One region of the Bradyrhizobium sp. CIAT3101 genome, then DNA from elsewhere that is predicted to be linked to it. Evidence: predicted binding sites of a transcription regulator. Region 1 holds the regulator's gene; each other region holds the start of a gene.
What was found. The regulator LexA, encoded in region 1, represses DNA repair genes until DNA is damaged. The targets are predictions, from matches to a motif close to TGTTCNNNNTGTGTTCNG.
Positions count from the first base shown of each region.

Region 2: a site for LexA is predicted at 1,884-1,901, ahead of QA645_RS01230 (YifB family Mg chelatase-like AAA ATPase). Genes of this name have one in related genera too.
Region 3: a site for LexA is predicted at 2,456-2,473, ahead of recA (recombinase RecA). Genes of this name have one in related genera too.
Region 4: a site for LexA is predicted at 2,126-2,143, ahead of rmuC (DNA recombination protein RmuC). Genes of this name have one in related genera too.

Region 1 is NZ_CP121634.1:4,336,030-4,340,749, reverse strand. It holds gene QA645_RS20440 (HAD family phosphatase) at 1-323, shown strand, start outside; gene QA645_RS20435 (hypothetical protein) at 459-644, shown strand; gene glp (gephyrin-like molybdotransferase Glp) at 875-2,086, shown strand; gene lexA (transcriptional repressor LexA) at 2,263-2,964, shown strand; gene QA645_RS20420 (hypothetical protein) at 3,142-3,345, shown strand; gene QA645_RS20415 (hypothetical protein) at 3,540-3,974, shown strand; gene QA645_RS20410 (GAF domain-containing protein) at 4,188-4,720, shown strand, end outside.
Region 2 is NZ_CP121634.1:291,974-296,693, reverse strand. It holds gene QA645_RS01235 (hypothetical protein) at 1-177, opposite strand, end outside; gene QA645_RS01230 (YifB family Mg chelatase-like AAA ATPase) at 287-1,825, opposite strand; gene QA645_RS01225 (PilZ domain-containing protein) at 2,064-2,309, shown strand; gene QA645_RS01220 (tetratricopeptide repeat protein) at 2,393-3,172, shown strand; gene QA645_RS01215 (AAA family ATPase) at 3,218-4,507, opposite strand; gene QA645_RS01210 (CpaD family pilus assembly protein) at 4,504-4,720, opposite strand, start outside.
Region 3 is NZ_CP121634.1:3,322,300-3,327,019, reverse strand. It holds gene QA645_RS15535 (hypothetical protein) at 1-91, opposite strand, end outside; gene QA645_RS15530 (hypothetical protein) at 193-1,173, opposite strand; gene recA (recombinase RecA) at 1,275-2,363, opposite strand; gene QA645_RS15515 (hypothetical protein) at 3,015-3,191, shown strand; gene QA645_RS15510 (hypothetical protein) at 4,349-4,516, shown strand.
Region 4 is NZ_CP121634.1:1,236,052-1,240,771, forward strand. It holds gene QA645_RS05595 (MFS transporter) at 1-808, opposite strand, end outside; gene rmuC (DNA recombination protein RmuC) at 895-2,094, opposite strand; gene def (peptide deformylase) at 2,266-2,790, shown strand; gene fmt (methionyl-tRNA formyltransferase) at 2,995-3,918, shown strand; gene truA (tRNA pseudouridine(38-40) synthase TruA) at 3,918-4,655, shown strand.

The DNA of each region.
Region 1 (4,720 bases):
TGCTGCCGCGCGCGGCGAAGCAGATGCCGCTCTACGCCTTCTCCAACACCAACCGCCCGCATGTCGACCATTTCTCGAAAGAGTATGCCGATCTGCTCGGTCATTTCCGCGCGCTGTACCTCTCCTCCAGCATCGGCCTGCGCAAACCTGATGCGGAAGCCTTCGACCACGTCGTCACCGCGATGGGGGTGCCCGCCAACCGGATCGTGTTCTTCGATGACCTCGCCGCGAACGTCGAAGGCGCCCGCGCCCGCGGGCTGAAGGCCGTGCATGTCACCTCGCCCCGCGACGTCGGCATGGCACTGAAGGCGCTGGGGATCTGACCGCCGTTTCCGGAGCAATTTCACCCGGACGAGGAACCAAACGGCTCTGTGCATTTTTATACGAAGTTCCGGGAACGGAATGCCCCCTTCCGGACTCTAGAGTCGGTTGGGAATTCTACGAACGGACGTATCATCGTGTTGGGCAAAACCTACCTCACCAAGCAGGCCTCCCTGCTGGTCAAATTCGCCAGGACCACCTCTGATTCCGAGCTTTCCGCCAAGCTGATGAGCAAGGCGGCTGATCTGAAGGCCCAGGCCGATCCGATGCCCGACAGGGATCAAGGGCCTCAAGCGCCCGACGTCAGTCCGGAGGGGACCTGAGGATGCTGGCCGTGGCTTCCATCATCCTCGTGCTTGCCATGGCTATCCTCCTGCCCGTCTATCTCGCCTTCCGGACCATGCCCCGGCGGACCTGATGCTCTCACTCCATCGCCGCGCGGGTGATGCAGGATCAATCATCCTGCGCGACCGTCGTTTTGCCTCCTTGCCTGCACTCGGCTAGAACTCTCGCCGCTGATTTGCCCGAACGGGCGTAGCTGGAGTTTTTCACCGTGGCCCTCATGCCGGTTTCTGACGCGCTCGCCGCGGTGCTCGCCGGTGCGGAGCCACTGCCTGAAGAGACGGTCGCGCTCGAGGCGGCCTTTCATCGCGTGCTCGCACGCGACGTCGCGGCGCGGCGGACGCAGCCGCCCCAGGCGATGTCGGCGATGGATGGCTATGCCGTCCGCGCAGCCGATGCGGCGAAGATTGACACGCAGCTTACCGTCGTTGGCGAGGTCGCTGCAGGACGGCCGTTTGCAGGAATGGTCGGCGCCGGTGAAGCCGTGCGGATCTTCACCGGTGGCGTCGTTCCCGAGGGCGCAGATGCGGTCGTGATCCAGGAAGACACTGTCGCTGACGGCAGGCACATCGCGATCAAGGAGGCAGCCCTCACCGGGCGGCACATCCGCCCGGCCGGCATCGATTTCTCCGAGGGCGACGTGCTCCTGCGCAAGGGCGCCAGGCTCACCGAGCGCGACCTCGCGCTCGCCGCCGGCATGAACCACCCGCAATTGGCCGTCCGCCGCCGCCCGAAGGTCGCGATTCTCGCGACCGGCGACGAGTTGGTGATGCCGGGCAGCACGCCGGGCCACGGCCAGATCGTCTATTCCAACGGCTACGCCCTGCATGCGCTCGCCCGCAGCGAGGGTGCCGACACCATCGACCTCGGCATTGCGGCCGACACGCTCGCCGCCACCACGGCCGGCATCCGCCGCGCGCGCGACTCCGGTGCCGACATCCTGATCACGACCGGCGGCGCCTCGGTCGGCGACCACGATCTGGTGCAGCAGGCGCTGAAGGACGAAGGCACCTCGATGGCGTTCTGGAAGATCGCGATGCGGCCGGGCAAACCGATGATGAATGGACAGCTCGGGGCGATGCGCGTGATCGGCCTGCCAGGCAATCCCGTGTCATCCTACGTGTGCGGCTTCCTGTTCATGGTGCCGCTGATTCGCGCGTTGTCCGGCCGTTCGATGGTTCATCACCGCCGCGAACGCGCCGTGCTCGGCCGCGACGTCGCCGCCAATGACCAGCGCGAGGATTATCTGCGCGCGCGCCTCGATCTGCGTGATGACGGCACGCTCGTCGCGCTTCCCGTCAACCACCAGGACTCCTCGCTGCTTGCAAATCTCGCTGCGGCACAGGCACTTCTCGTGCGCGCGCCGTTCGCGCCGAAGGCCGAAGCGGGCGCGCCTTGCGAGGTGCTGCGACTGCCCGCCTGAGCGCATCGTTCGCAACCGTTCCGCGAACTTTGCCGCGTTCACGGTAAATTAAGCAGTTGCGGAACATGTATCGAACATATAGTGTCCGTTCATGATTTGTTTCGAGCATGTAGCGGCTTATCGCTGAATTCAGCGTCTCGGAATCGAACGACATCAACCGGGGGATTTTGGTCGAGATGTTAACGCGCAAACAGTACGAGCTCCTGCGGTTCATCAGCGAGCGCCTGAAGGAAAGCGGCGTGCCGCCCTCCTTCGACGAGATGAAGGACGCGCTCGATCTGCGCTCGAAATCAGGCATCCATCGCCTGATCACTGCGCTCGAGGAGCGCGGCTTCATCCGCCGCCTGCCCAACCGCGCCCGCGCCATCGAGGTGATCAAGCTGCCCGAGCTCCAGGCCGCCGCCGGCAGCCGCCGCGGCTTCACGCCGAGCGTCATCGAGGGCAATCTCGGCAAGGTGCGTACGACGTCGAGCCCGCCCGCCGACGAGGGCGAGCGGCCCGTGGCGGTGCCCGTGATGGGCCGGATCGCGGCCGGTACGCCGATCGAGGCTTTGCAAACTCGCAGCCACACCATCAGCGTCCCGCCCGACATGCTCGGCTCGGGCGAGCACTACGCGCTCGAAGTACGCGGCGACTCCATGGTGGAGGCCGGCATTCTCGACGGCGACATGGCGTTGATCCAGCGCAACGAGAGCGCCGACACCGGCGACATCGTGGTCGCCCTGATCGACGACGAGGAAGCAACGCTCAAGCGTTTCCGCCGCCGCGGCGCCTCGATTGCGCTCGAGCCGGCGAATGCGGCCTATGAGGTCCGCATCCTGCCGCCCAACCGGGTCAAGATCCAGGGCAAGCTGATCGGGCTGTACCGGAAGTACTGAGCGCGTCGCAATCGGCGACCGCAATCAACGATTGGAGCGGACGATTGTCCGCTCCGGCTGGATAGTCTTTCTGGTTTTGCACAGATTATCCGGCCCCCTCTCCAGCGCTACATCCTCGGCACGCCGCAACGAAGCACGCATCGCTTCGCAGGCCTTTCAGAGACCGAGGAGATCACCTTGCGCAAGATCGTTTTGAGCGCCGTCACGATGGCGCTGATTGCAGCATCAGCGTCTCAGGCTTTCGCCGCACAGCAGCAGCACCGTGCCCGCAAGGAACCGCAAGCGACGAGCGCGCAATTCGGCGATGCCCGCAACGCGGTCGAGCGGCCATCACAACCGGCCTGGCCATACTCCGGTTGGTCGGCGCCCGCAGGCCGCTGAGGCAACGCGCTGTTCGAATGCACGAGAGCAGGCTTTGTTCCTCGCGCATTTGAAAAAGATAATGTGATCGCGCTCTGCGGATGCGAGCCGCAGATTTGCCCACAAACAAGCATAAGATCGCGGCCTTCCACTCTGATAGGGGCCTGCGCCTCAGCGGAGGCGCGGGTGCTCTATCCCGATTGAGGAGCACCCCGATGTGTGACTACAGCCTGCATGCTGTCGCGACGCGCCCCGCAGAAGTGGGCGAGACGATCGTCACGACAACCTTCCGCGGCACCTCGACGCGCGGCTTCGCCTCCGAAGCCGACATGTCCGTCGCGGTCTGCCTGCTTCCGGGAACGGAGCTCGCCTTCGCCGACAACGTCCGCTACGACAATCGCTGGATCTGGACCCGCACCGTCAATTCGCGCGTCGGCAAGTTCGGCAAGGTCGATCCGCACATTCCCGATCGTCATCACGACGCGATCGAATTCCCCGACGGCAAATACGTGCTGGTGACGCAGCTCGTCGAAGGCCAGCGCGCAACCGTCCTGCAACTGCCCGTGACGCAGCCGCTCGGCGAGCGCGAGCACAAGCCGCAGATCAGCGCCGACAGGCCGCCGACCATCACCCGCCTGCCGATCGGCTGACGACGCCATCCCCGGCCGACAGGTCGGGCCAGGATCGAGATGTCCATCGCCGGCCGCGGTCGGCGAGATGGATTGGTTTGCGTCTGTGGAAATCATGAGCTCATCGCGCCAGCAAGTCGCACGAAGTTTGCGCTGCCTTGCCTGAATTTTGAACGTCCGCTCCGCAAGCAAATGGCCGATGCTGTTTGCAGCTTGAGGCAGCGGACAGGCTCGATGAAAACCTTCATTCGCGTCGTTGAACTCTGGGTGCCTGATCCAACGCGGACGCGGCTGGAATTCGGCGGCGGCCTCTACAGCGAAGGCCTGTCCGCGTTCAAGGCTGGCAGCGAGGATTTGCGCTTCGGATATGACGAGGGCCTTCCCGGCAAGGCCTGGGCGAGCGGCCATCCCGTGATCCTCACAAAGTTCGCCAACTCCTATTTCAAGCGGACCGACCAGGCTCTCGAAGCCGGCCTGACCTGCGGGGTCGCCGTGCCGGTGTTTGCCGGCGAATTCCTGCAAGCCGTCATGGTGCTGTTCTGCGGCGACGACGAGGCCCATGTCGGCGCGATCGAGCTCTGGCACAACGATGCCGAACTCTCGCACGAGATCGCGCTCGTCGACGGCTACTACGGCAGCGCCGACATGTTCGAGTTCAACTCCCGTCACACCAGATTTTCGCGCGGCTTCGGCCTGCCCGGACGCACCTGGAAAGCGGGCCTGCCGCTGATCATCAGGGATCTGCACGACGCCAAGAGTTTCCTGCG
Region 2 (4,720 bases), 4.0 Mb from region 1:
TTCCGGATCCTCGGTGAAGGCGACATGCACGCCGGCGGTCCAGAACAGGGAGGTGAGCTCGACCGAGGTCTCGCCGAAGGCGATGCAGGGATGCGAGACCGATCCGATCTCGTTGCGGGCGAACACCGCAGCCGCCAACAGGGGAACCACCGAGGCCAGGATCTTGAAACGCAACATGACACGCTACTCGCCAAGGACACGACTAAGCCCGGACTGAAACTTGTGGGCCCTATGGTTTGCAGAGCGTAAAGGAAACTCGTTACCGCCGGGTTGATGCGCGTTCACATCACGCCAGCTGGCGCACATCCTCCGCGAGTGCACGGTAGGACAGCGCTTCGGCGAGATGCAGCCGGCCGATCTTGTCGGCGCCGTCGAGGTCGGCGAGCGTGCGCGCCACCCGCAGCACCCGGTGATAGCCGCGCGCCGACAGCCGCATGGTTTCGGCGGCATCGCGCAGCAGCTTCTGTCCCTGCGCGTCCGGCTTGGCGATGTCCTCCAGAACGGACGCCGGCGCCTCGGCATTGGTGCGGATCTGCGGCAGTCCGGCATCCGCGTAGCGCGCGAGCTGGATGTCGCGCGCGGCTGCGACGCGCGCGGCGACCTCAGCGGAGCCTTCGGCCGGCGGCGGCAGGATCAGATCGGCTGCGGTCACGGCCGGCACTTCGATGCGCAGATCGATACGGTCCATCAGCGGGCCGGAGATGCGCGCCTGGTAATCGCCGGTGCAGCGGTCGATGCGGCCGCGCTTGCAGGAATAGCCGGGCTCGAACGCGTTGCCGCAGCGGCACGGATTCATCGCCGCGATCAGCATGAAGCGGGCAGGGTAGGTGACGCGATGGTTGGCGCGGGAGACCGAGACCTCGCCGTTCTCCAGCGGCTGGCGCAGCGAATCCAGCACGCGCGGATCGAACTCGGGCAGCTCGTCGAGGAACAGCACGCCCTGATGCGCCAGCGAGATCTCGCCGGGCTTTGCGCGCGCGCCGCCGCCGGTGAGCGCGGCCATGCTGGCGGAATGATGCGGCGAGCGGAACGGCCGCTGCGATGTCAGCGCGCCACCCTCGATCTCGCCGGCGACGGAGGCGATCATCGAGACCTCGAGCAATTCGCTCGGCGACAGCGGCGGCAGGATCGAGGGCAGGCGCGCCGCCAGCATCGATTTGCCGGCTCCGGGCGCGCCGATCATCAGGAGGTGATGACCGCCCGCGGCCGCGATCTCCAGCGCGCGCTTGGCGCTCTCCTGGCCCTTGATGTCGCGCAGGTCGAGCCTTGAGGCGGCAGCCTCGTGCACCTTCGGCTCGGGCCGCGACAGCACTTGCGTGCCCTTGAAATGGTTGGCGATCTGAATCAGCGAATGTGCGGCGACGATCTGGATATCCGGGCTTGCCCATGCCGCTTCCGAGCCGCAGGCTGCCGGACAGATCAGGCCTTCCTCGCGCACGTTGGCGCCGATCGCGGCCGGCAGAACGCCGGCCACCGGCGCGATCGAGCCGTCGAGGCCGAGCTCGCCGAGCACGGTAAAGCCGGTCAGCGCATCCGGCGGAATCGCGCCGATCGCCGCCATCAGGCCGAGCGCGATCGGCAGGTCGTAATGGCTGCCCTCCTTGGGCAGGTCGGCAGGGGCAAGATTGACGGTGATCCGCCGCGCCGGCAGCGCCAGGCCCGAGGCGATCAGCGCCGAGCGGACCCGCTCGCGCGCCTCCGACACCGCCTTGTCGGGAAGGCCGACGATGGCGAAGGCCGGCAGGCCCGGCGCGACCTGCACCTGCACGTCGACCGCGCGGGCCTCGATCCCTTCAAAGGCGACTGTCGAAACCCGCTGGACCATTCTCGAACCAGATTTGCCCCTCGCACAATTAGGGGTAGCAGACCCGGACCGCCCTGACAAGAACAATACGGGAACGAAGGCGAGGGCGCCGCATTCCCTAACGACCGGTCAACGGGACGACGACATTAAGCTTCGACTACGCCTCGAATGCGACCGGCTACGCTCAGCACATTCCAACGAATGTCCGCTACTCCTAAGGCTGCGGGATGGGCCGTGGTCTAACGGGTGAAGAATTCAAATGCTTGCAAATCGCCGCAGAAGCGAACGTCGGGTGTGCACGCGGCTCGCCAAGATCCATTTTGGTGCGGGCTCGCTGCCGCGGGACTGCACGATCACGGATATCTCGGATGGGGGCGTGAAGGTCGTGGCGGAGTTTCTGGAAGTGCCGCCGCAATTCACCATCATCTTCGCGCCCGATTATTCCCGCCAGTGCCGCCTGCGCTGGCGCATCGGCTGCGAATTCGGTGCGGAATTCACCGACTAATCCTGACAGACGCGTTTCCTTAACGGGAATTTAGCGTTAATCGGCAAAGCATCTCTGATCAGTCCGCCGGCGGTGATCAGAGTATGTCCAAGCGTTCGTCCCTTGCCTCTCCCCCGGCGAGATTCCTGCTTCCCGCGCTTCTGGTGCTTGCCCTTGGTGGCTGCCAGACCACGAGCCTGGAGGACGTGACCGGCGCGCTCGGTGGCGGCAGCAAGTCGGAGCCTGCGGCGACGGCCGACGCCAGGCCCATGGACGCCCTGCGGGAGCGCTATCGCGCCAAGCCCAGCGATCCCAATGTCGCGCTCGAATACGGCAAGGCGCTGCGCGAAAGCGGCCAGCGTGCCCAGGCGGTCGCGGTGATGGAGCAGGCCGTGCTCGCCCATCCCAGCAACAAGGCGCTGCTCGCCGGCTATGGTCGTGCGCTCGCCGACAATGGCAATTTCCAGCAGGCTTTCGACGTGCTCAGCCGCGCGCATACGCCGGAGGATCCGGACTGGCGCATCCTGTCGGCGCAGGGCGCCGCGCTCGATCAGCTCGGCCGCAACGAGGAAGCGCAGCAATATTACGCCGCAGCGCTCAAGATCGTGCCCGACGAGCCGACCGTGCTGTCCAACCTCGGCCTGTCCTACATGCTGCAAAATAATCTGTCGAAGGCCGAACAGGTGCTCGGCCGCGCTCATCAGCGCAATCAGAACGATGCGCGGGTCCGCGCCAATTTCGCACTCGTGTTGGGATTACAGGGCCGCGAGGCCGAGGCTGAAATCCTTGTGAAAGCAGATTTGCCGCCGGATCAGGCCGCAGCCAAGGTCACGGCGCTGCGCCAGCTGCTGTCGAAGAAGCAGCAGCAGCGGGCGGAGAAGTAATCCGCCGCCGCTGAGAGTCCTGCGCGCCCGAAAACGCGCTCGTGCTTACGACGCCTTGCGATGCGGAGCGGATCCGCGCCCCGATTTGCCCTTCAGCTTCTTCAGCAGCGGTTCGAGCAGCGAACGCTTCGGCTTCTTCACCTCGCCGCGTCCGGCCAGGCGATTGGCCATATTCTGGAACAGCACGGTGGTGCGGTGGCTCTTGGAGACCTCCGCGATCATCTGGCCGTTATTGGCGGCAGTCGAGAACAGCTTTGAATCGAACGGGATCACCGCGAGCGGCTGGCTCTCCATCGTCTTGGCGAACGATTTGACGTCGATCTCGGCGCGCTTGTGCATGCCGACCTGGTTGATGCAGTAGAGCGGTGGCCGGTCGTTCGGCCGCGCCGTCTTGAGCACGGTCAGCATGTTCTTGGTGTTGCGCAGGTTGGCGAGATCCGGCTCGGCCACGATGACGATGTCGTCGGCATTGACCAGCGCGCGCTTGGTCCAGGCCGACCATTGGTGCGGCACGTCGAGCACGATGCAGGGCGTGGTCATGCGCAGCGTGTCGAAGATGGCATCGAACGCTTCCGCGCCGAAATCATAGACGCGATCGAGCGTGGCGGGGGCAGCGAGGAGGCTGAGGCGCTCGGTGCATTTGGCGAGCAGGCGCTCCATCAGCGCCGTGTCCGGCCGGTCCTGCGACAGCACCGCGTTGGCGATTCCCTGCGCCGGATCCTGGTTGTAGTCGAGGCCGGCGGTACCGAAGGCGAGGTCGAGATCGATCACGACGGAGTCGAGCGCGAGGTCGCGCGCGATGGTCCAGGCCACGTTGTGCGCGACGGTGGAGGCGCCGACGCCGCCCTTGGCGCCGACCACCGCGATGACGCGGCCGGTGATGATGGTCTCGGACGCCGAGAACAGGCTGCAGATCGAGCGCACGACGTCGAGGGTCTCGACCGGCCCGACCACGTAATCGTTGACGCCGCGACGCACCAGCTCGCGATAGGGCGCGGTGTCGTTGGGATTGCCGATCACGACCACGCGGGTGCCGGGATCGCAGACGCCGGCGAGATCGTCGAGCCCCTCGAGAATGTCGCGCGTGCCGTCGGATTCGATCACGATGACGTTCGGCGTCGGCATCGTGTCATAGACTTCGATCGCCGCGGCGAGGCCGCCGCTCTTGGCGGTGAGATGCGCCTTGGCGAGACGGCGGTCCTGGCCGGCCGCGGTCACCGCGGCGAGCGTCTGCTCGGTCTCGCAAAAGGCCTGCACCGAGATGCGGGGAACCGGCGCAATGTGTTCCTCGGGGTGCTGCGGATCGTCCGCTTCTTCGTCGTGGATGTCCGTCATTTGCCTGTGTCGCTGAGTTTGGCCTTGTCAGCCTCGGGATAAGAGGTCGCCGTGGTCGTGCCCTTGCGGTAGCGGTCGAAGGCGATGTCGCGCCGTGCGGTATAGGCCGGCGTCTCGGCGCGCGGCTGCTCGAGGTCGGCGGGGTTGTCGATCATCGCGGCGAGGTTGCGCTGGGTGGCGCAGCCGAGATTGAAGTAGGGCCGGTTCTCGTTG
Region 3 (4,720 bases), 1.0 Mb from region 1:
GCAGAGAGAACCCGAGCGCGAGGTTCGCCAGGCCTGATTGGCCAAGCACGTTTTCCGCAAGATCATTCGTCGCTAGAATCAAATGGGACACGGCTGCCTCTCGAAATCGATACGCAATACGGCAACGTCTTGAGCGACTAGGTTGACATCATCCAGGCGCGACAAGTGAGCGGGTCTCATTGCTCGCGTCCATCAAGGTTTTGTCAAAACAGCGCCGTAGCGCCACAGTCGGTTGTTGGTCAGATGCGTACCGCCCCACCAGCGATCGCTCGGATTGTAACGACTGAAGTCTTCCTGATGGGCCAGGACAGCCTTGCCGAATTCGGTCAGGGACAACCGGCTGCGGAGATAGACTTCGTGCCGAGCTCGCAAGTTCTGAAGGTCGATGGTACGAAGTTCGTCGCCTAACCCGGCCACAGCAGGCTTGGGGCCGAGGGCGAGGCCTTCGAGCAAATATCCCAGTTCGACCTCACCCCACACGTAAGTGCCGCGTAACGAGCTTAGATGGAACAACGGATTCGTGTTCACATACCAGTCAAGCATCTCCAAAAATCGCATTTCCGTCGCACCGAGCCCTGTCAAGGGAGACGGGAGCTCTGCCAGAAGCTCGAGCAAGGCTGGCCGCAGCATGAGCAAGCCACTCAAATCGCGGTGAAGAAGTTTGGTGCAGGGCTCAGGGGTCGGCGCGCGGTAGGCCGACCACGCCAACTTGGCTGTCTCGAAGTCCTCAGCACGGACGTCCCCGACAGGAATATGCGGCTCGGACTTGGCGAAATCATAATCGGGACTGAACCTCAGATCGGAGTCCAGCAATCGCAACGTGAGCTTCTGGGCCAGCGCAGGACAACCACTGAGGTGGTCGAGCAACCAGACGAGTTGCAATTGGTCTCGGGCGGTCGCCGCGAACCAGAGTTCGATCTCGTCATAAGGCTCGCAAAACTCGGCCAGGGATAATTTGCGCCCCTTGGTACCCCGTGGCCAACGAACCCAATCCGACCAGTGTTCAGCCGGGCCAAGATCTGCCGTGTAGGCCGCGAAATAGGCCGAGAGCTTTTCTGGCGATGGGAGAGGCCCCCATGCGAATTGAAAATGGAACGGGATGACGATCTCGGCCAAGCCCGATCGCGCAAGCTCGCTCCCGCCGCCCCAGCCAGTCAAGATCAGACGTTTCATCACACCACCCGATCACGACAACGCAAAAAGAAACGGGCACTGACGACGTCGGCAACTCAACGTCCTCAGCGCCCGCTCCTCGCGAAAACTTCTACTCGGGCTTACTCGTCCGCGGGCTCTTCGCCGTCGGCGTCGCTTTCGGGCGTGCCGGCCAAAATCTGCTCGGAGATCAGACCGGAGTTCTGGCGGATCGCGGTCTCGATCTTGGCGGTGATATCGGGGTTGGACTTCAGGAACGCTTTCGAGTTCTCGCGGCCCTGGCCGAGACGCTGGCTGTCATAGGAGAACCAGGCGCCGGACTTTTCGACGATGCCGGCCTTGACGCCGAGATCGAGGATCTCGCCCATCTTGGAAACGCCCTCGCCGTACATGATGTCGAACTCGACCTGCTTGAACGGCGGCGCCAGCTTGTTCTTCACCACCTTGACGCGGGTGGTGTTGCCGACCACTTCGTCGCGCTCCTTGATCGCGCCGATGCGGCGGATGTCGAGGCGGACGGAGGCATAGAACTTCAGCGCGTTGCCGCCGGTCGTGGTCTCGGGCGAGCCGTACATCACACCGATCTTCATGCGGATCTGGTTGATGAAGATCACCATGGTGTTGGACTTGTTGATGGAGGCCGTCAGCTTGCGCAGCGCCTGGCTCATCAGACGCGCCTGCAGACCCGGCAGCGCATCGCCCATCTCGCCTTCGAGCTCGGCCTTCGGCACCAGTGCCGCGACCGAATCGACCACCAGCACGTCGACCGCACCCGAGCGCACCAGCGTGTCGCAGATTTCCAGCGCCTGCTCGCCGGTGTCGGGCTGGGAGATCAGGAGCTCGTCGATGTTGACGCCGAGCTTGCGGGCATAGACCGGGTCGAGCGCGTGTTCGGCGTCGATGAAGGCACAGATGCCGCCCTTCTTCTGGGCTTCCGCCACCGTGTGCAGCGCCAGCGTGGTCTTGCCTGACGATTCCGGCCCGTAGATCTCGACGATGCGCCCCTTCGGTAAGCCGCCGATGCCGAGCGCGATATCCAGCCCGAGCGACCCGGACGACACCGCCTCGATATCCATCGAACGGTCGTTCTTGCCGAGCTTCATCACCGAGCCCTTGCCGAACTGGCGCTCGATCTGGGAGAGCGCGGCGGCCAGAGCTTTACTCTTGTCCATGGAAGATCCTTCGACGATACGCAGGGCAGTGGTGGACATTGGGTCGTGCTCCTTATGGCGAGGATTCGGGTGCGGGACAAACGATTGGCGCGGCGGGTCGTCGATAAAAACAACGTACACTATTTGTTCTTAGTTCGCAATATGTTCTTTTGCGGAATTCGGTGCCGGCCCGGTTCTAATCGTCACAATGGCCTGTTTTGATCTGCCAACATCGCGCGTTCCGCCGGGCGAACACCTGATGTAAGGTTCCAGTTTCGAACGTTAATTTCCCTCACGCGTTTTCATTCGGGAGGACGTTCAAATGAAACGCCACCGGTTTAAACAGGATAGAGCGCAGGGCGAGCGCCTTATAGAAGAAGCTCGACGAGCGCGGGAGAGAGCCGAACAGCTGCCGTCCGGCCAGGAGAAGGAAGCCCTCCTGGAGAAGGCTCGACAAGCCGATATGACGGCCCGCATCGATGAATGGTTGAATTCACCGGGCCTCAGAACTCCAACCTGAGCGTCGATAAAAGCGGGCGCCGCAGCTAAGCAAGATGGCCTGTTTTGCATCTGCGAATGGCCAATTTCGACCAGGCGCCGGGAATTCGGCGCTGACCGTGATTTAGCCCCGGGACCCCAGGTTGATTTTTGTTGTGTCCCGATTTGCTTGTCCCGGTCTAAGGTCGGGAAAAACAAGCAACTGGCTGTGCCATGCAGGACTATCAAAATCAGCTCGAGAAGCTCCGTAAGGACGCCGCAGAATGCGCCCTCATCCGTGACCTTGCGACAGACAAGGCAAAGCAGGAACTATTTGGTCGCCTTGCCGATCATCTGACCGTTCTCGCCGATCAGGTGGAACACGCGATGAAGGAGAGGAAGGCCGGGTAGTCCCGTAGCTCTCCCGCCACGAAGTTGGTTCCGTGGTCTCTGATCCATCTCAAGCGGCGCAGGGCGCGATTGCGATCCCCTGTGATGGCCATGTGATGTCAGATACGTGTAAGTCTATGGGAGCAAGCTCGCCCCATGACGCGCGACAAGCTGCTCTTGTCCCTATCGATCGCATGGACTGCCATATTGGCGGAAGCGTTCCTGTACGTCGCCCTCGCGCTTTAAGGCCGCCTCAGATCTGATCGAAGCGGCCCCGGGTCAACCGGGGCCAACGCGCCAGTGTGCTCATCTGCCATCGCGGATGCCAAGCAAAGGGCCGCTGTCCCAAGACAGCGGCCCTCATGCTCCGGGTTTCAATCATTCCGCACTGAAATGGCTTTGCCAGCCCCGGATGTTGCCAGCTTTTCCCGGTTAACAATCCGCTGCCACAACAAATGTGAATCGGACGTGTGTTAATTTCAAATCGCGGGTGAACGAAAAAGGCCCCAGCTCACAGGGGCAAGGAGCCGGGGCAATTCGACTTGGGTCTGCCCTTTGGGGAAGGGCATCGGGAAAACTTGGCAGACGAACGAACGTTCCTAAACGCCCAGCATCCACAACGCGAACGCGATGCAGAGACAAGCTCCGCCCACCAGTGTCAGCGCAAGAAAGAACCGTTCCGCCCTATCCATGGCGACCTCCCGCTTGGGTCACCCCATGGCTCTCAACGCAACACCGTTGATAAGTGTCCTAAGCAGGACAGCGCCCGGAATCTGGGGGCCCCGGAACGCAACCTGTTGTTCAAAGAGATGGCAGCGACCTGCCCCACCGTGCCGCCCGGTGCAGTCTTGTCATGTGTCCTGATCCGCCTTTTCAGGTGTGGACCATTGAACCTCTGACTAGTCCATCCAGACTAATCATGACCGGGGTTTTGCGCTTCCCCTCGGGGCTGGAAAGCCGCCGCCCGCAAATATATTTCAAGCGGGCGGCGTTGTTGCTTTCCAACCTGGCTCTCTGCGGCCACCCCTGCCCCTGCCCTTCGCAAGATCTGAGGACGCGTTTGCTTCGAAGATGATGCGCATCAAAGACGCGCCGTCATCATTCCGCAATCGTGTGGCACCGAACCTTTTTTCGCAGGCCCGACTTGAAACGGGGCTGCCGCAATGGGGAATTGGATCATGACGGAAAACACGCAAGCCGGTGCTGTCAGGCGCAATTCTCTGCTTGAGGCGGCGCTCGAGGAGATGCGCAAGTTCGAGCGCAAGGAAATCGAGTTCAGCAGGAGGGATCGCGCGGAGCGTGCCGCCGATCTCCGTCTGCCGCTGGACGAGATCAAGGTGCACTAGGAAACGCCAGGCAAAACAGGCTGTTGCCTACTGTGCATGGGGTTGTTTTCGCGTTTTGACCGGCGCGTGCCGCCCGGACCGCCGCTACATCAGCGCCAGCAGCACGATCCCGATGACCGCCACCACGAAGCCAGCCGCCGTCGCGGCGGCGAATGACCGCTCTACCTTGTCCATGATGCCACCCCGTTCGCGGCGCGCCACGTT
Region 4 (4,720 bases), 3.1 Mb from region 1:
CGACGAAGGCGAGCGCCGCGATCGCGTCCTTGCGCGACAGGAATTCCGAGAAGGCGCCGATTGCCGCGTGGAGCACGCGCGTGAACGCGGTCTCTTCGTGCGTCGCAGCTTCCGCGCGCATCGATTGCTCGGGCTCGGTCGCGACCAATGCCGTGATCGTCCCGATCAGCACCATCGCCGCCATGACCACATAGCCCCACATCCAGGCCGAGGTGCGCGTGATGCCGGTGCTCTCGAAGCCGGAGACGATGAACAGCGCACCCGCGGTCGAGACCAGCATGCCGATGCGATAGGCCGCGACATAGGCCGCCATGCCCGCGGCCTGCTCGCTCTCGGGCAGGCTCTCGACGCGGAAGGCATCGACCACGATGTCCTGCGTCGAGGACGTCGTCGCCACCAGCAGGGCGCCGAGCGCGACGTAGAACGGCGAACGTGCCGGATCGGTCATCGCGAGCAGCAGGATCGAAATGATCAGCAGTATCTGCGAAAACACCAGCCAGCCGCGCCGCCGCCCGAAGGCTTGCGTGAACAGCGGGACATGCAGCGCGTCCACCAGCGGCGCCCACAGGAATTTCAGCGTGTAGGGCGTGCCGACCAGCGCAAACAGCCCGATGGTCTTGAGATCGACGCCTGCCTCGCGCATCCACACCAGGAGCGTCGATCCCGACAGCGCCAGCGGCAGCCCGGACGAAAAGCCGAGGAACAGCACGATCAGCACCCGCGGTTGCAGGTAAACGGCCAGACTGTCGCGCCAGGAGGTCGCAGGGGCGGATGCAGCGGCGGGCGAGGTCGCGTCGGGTGCGGTCATGGGACGGTGTTAGCAGATTCTGGGGGCGATGCCTCGGCCACAAAAGCCGTCATGGCCGGGACAAGTCCGGCCATGACGGCCCAGAATCACTCCCCAGCCTGGAGCTTCCTTGGAAACAGCTCCGGCGCGCCGGTCGATACCAGCCGCGGGCCTTCCGGCGCGTCGGTCTTGCTGAAATCGAGCTCCTCAATCCGGCCTGCGCGCTTTTCGATCTTGTCGGCGGAGATCAGGATCTGGCGGACGTCCTCGTTGGCGTCGGCAAAATGCTTCTGCAATTTCAGCACGCGATCCCTGAGACGACCCAGATCGTCGCCGAGCTTGATCACCTCGGTCTGGATCTGGTCGGCGGCATCGCGCATGCGCGCGTCCTTCATGATCTGCTGCATCACCTGGATCGCGAGCATCAAGAGCGAGGGCGACACCAGCACGACCTTGGCGCGATAGGCCTTCTGGATCACGTCGTCGAAACCGTCGTGGATCTCGGCGTAGACCGATTCCGACGGCACGAACATCAGCGCCATCTCCTGGGTCTCGCCGGTGACGAGGTATTTTTCGGCGATGTCGCTGACATGCTTCATCACGTCGCCGCGCAGCCTCTGCGTGGCCATTCGCCGCTCCTCGTCGGTGCGGGCATCGTGCAGCGCGGTCATCGCCTCCAGCGGAAACTTCGCGTCGATGCAGAGCGGCCGCTGGTCGGGCAGGAACACGACGCAATCGGGCCGCTTGCCGGTCGAGAGCGTGAACTGGAATTCGTAGGCCCCCTTCGGCAGGCCGTCCTGGACGATCGCCTCCATCCGAGCCTGCCCGAACGCGCCGCGCGACTGCTTGTTGGCGAGCACGTCGCGCAACGTCGTCACCTGCGTGGTGAGGTCGGTGAGGTTCTTGTGCGCGTTGTCGATGATGCCGAGCCGTTCGTGCAGCGCGCGCAGGCTCTCCATGGTGTTGCGGGTCGAATGTTCCATGGACTGGCCGACCCGATGGGTGACCGAATCCAGCCGCTCGTTGACCGCCCGCGCCATCTCGGCCTGGCGGCCGGCCAGCGCCTGGGTCATGGCGTCGGCCCGGCCGGCGGCCTCGCTCTGGGCGTGCAGGACCTGACTGAGGCGCTCCTCCAGCTCGTCGGCACGGATGGCATGGGCCATGGCGAGTTCCGCGCCGCGCCGTCCGGAGCGCGCGATCACGATGGCAATGACAATCAGCAGGATGAGGACCAGGGCGCCGAAGCCGATCAGCGCATCAATGGTGCGCACCGGCCAGTCGCCCAGCATGAAAATGATCTCGTTCATGCCAGCCTTTCTAACCGATTCGCCGGGGTGCACGAACGAATAGCGAACATTTGTGGTTAACCGATCCCTGATTTTTATGGTTAACAAAAGCTGAAGTTTTATGGTTAGCGGACCGTTAACGCGTTCCCGGCCGCATTGACCGCTTGTCGCGCGCAGCTTAAATCGCCCGCCATGGCCCTCAGAGAAATCATCATCCTGCCCGACAAGCAGCTGCGTCTGGTCTCCAAGCCGATCGAGAAGGTCACGCCGGAGATCCGCAAGCTTGCCGACGACATGTTCGAGACGATGTACGACGCGCCCGGCATTGGCCTGGCGGCGATCCAGATCGCACAGCCGCTGCGGCTGATCACCATGGACCTCGCCAAGCCCGACCCGGACGGCGAGACCAAGCCGGAGCCGCGCGTCTTCATCAATCCGGAGATCATCGCGTCGTCCGAGGATATGTCGGTCTACGAGGAAGGCTGTCTGTCGATCCCCGAATATTACGAGGAGGTCGAACGGCCGGCGAAGGTGCGCGTGCGCTTTACCGACCTCGACGGCAAGCTGCACGAAGAGGACGCCGAAGGCCTCTACGCCACCTGCATCCAGCACGAGATCGACCATCTCAACGGCGTGCTGTTCGTCGACTATCTCTCAAAGCTCAAGCGCGACCGCGTGCTCAAGAAGTTCGAGAAAGCCGCCAAGCGCGCGGAGTAAGTTTTGGTGTTACCCCACACTCCCCTGCGCTCCCTCCCCCCTTGTGGGGGAGGGTGGGGGAGAGGGGTAGCCCAGCAAAAGGCGCTCTTGATTTGCGGAGCGTAAGCAAAGTGCCCGCGCTCAAACCGAGAGAGCACGTCGTGTGGCACCCCTCTCCCTAGCCCTCCCCCACAAGGGGGGGAGGGAACGTACCGAGTCCTTGTCATGCCCCTCCGCCTGATCTTCATGGGCACGCCCGATTTCTCCGTGCCGACGCTGCTCGAGCTCGTTGCGCATGGCCACGAGATCGTGGCCGTCTATACCCGCGCGCCGAAGCCGGGCGGGCGGCGCGGGCTGCAGATGCAGCCCACTCCGGTCGAGGAAGCCGCACGAAAGCTCGGCGTGCCCGTGCTGACGCCGAAGACGTTGAAGACACAGGAAGCGCTCGACGAGTTCAGCGCCTTTGATGCCGATGCCGCCGTCGTCGTCGCCTACGGCATGATCCTGCCGCAGGCGATCCTCGATGCGCCAAAGCTCGGCTGCTACAATCTGCATGCTTCGCTCTTGCCGCGCTGGCGCGGTGCCGCGCCCATCAACCGCGCGATCATGGCGGGCGACGCCGAGAGCGGCGTGATGGTGATGAAGATGGATGTCGGCCTCGACACCGGCGACGTCGCCATGGCCGAGCGTCTCGCCATTACCGACAGCATGACCGCGATCGATCTGCACGATCGCCTGTCCCGGCTTGGTGCCGATCTGATGGTGCGCGCGATGGCCGCGCTCGATCGCGGCGGGCTCCAGCTCAAGAAGCAGAGCGAGGACGGCGTCACCTACGCCGCCAAGATCGACAAGGCCGAGGCGCGGATCGACTGGAGCAAGCCTGCGCGCGCGGTGCTGCGCCACATCCACGGCCTGTCGCCGTTTCCCGGCGCCTGGGCCGAGCTTGAGAATGCGCGTGTCAAAATCTTGCGCTGCGAACTGGCGAAAGGCTCGGGCGAGCCGGGTGCGGTGCTGGACGAGCAGCTCACGATTGCCTGCGGCGAAGGCGCGATCCGCATTATCGAGCTGCAGCGCGAGGGCAAGGGCCGGATGCAGGCCGCGGACTTCCTGCGCGGCGTGCCTGTGAAGCCGCCGATGCGGCTGGCCTGATGCCCCGCTACAAGCTCACCATCGAATACGACGGCGCGCCGTTTTTCGGCTGGCAGGTGCAGGAGACGCTGCCCTCGGTGCAGGGTGCGCTCGAAGCGGCGGTGAAGGCGATGACGGGCGCGGACCTGCGGGTCCATGGCGCGGGCCGCACCGATGCCGGCGTGCATGCGCGCGGCCAGGTCGCGCATGTCGACATCGAGAAGCAGTTTCCGCCGGGCCGCTTTCGCGATGGCCTCAACGCGCATCTGCGCCCGCATCCGATCGCCGTGCTCGAAGCCGACATTGTGTCTGATACGTTCGAGGCGCGCTTCTCGGCCGTGAAGCGGCACTACCGCTACCGCGTCGTCAACACCCGCGCCAATCTCGCGCTCGACGTCGGCCATGCCTGGCGCGTGCCGCGCCGGCTCGATGCGGATGCGATGCATGCGGCCGCGCAGCGCCTGCTCGGCAAGCACGATTTCACCACGTTTCGCGACACCGAGTGCCAGGCCAAATCGCCGGAGAAGACGCTCGACCAGCTCGACGTGCTGCGCGATGGGCGCGAGATCGTCATCGTCACCTCGGCGCGCTCGTTCCTGCACAGCCAGGTGCGCTCGATGGTGGGATCGCTGGTCTGGGTCGGCGAAGGCCGCTGGACCGCGGACGATCTCTCCGCAGCGCTGGAGGCCCGCAACCGCGCCGCCTGCGGCATCGTCGCGCCGCCGGAGGGGCTGTATCTGATGAAGGTGGATTATTGAGGGATGTGAGCCGTAGAGATCGCGCGCCCTCTCGCCACCCCCGCCGCTGTCATGCCCCGGCCTGA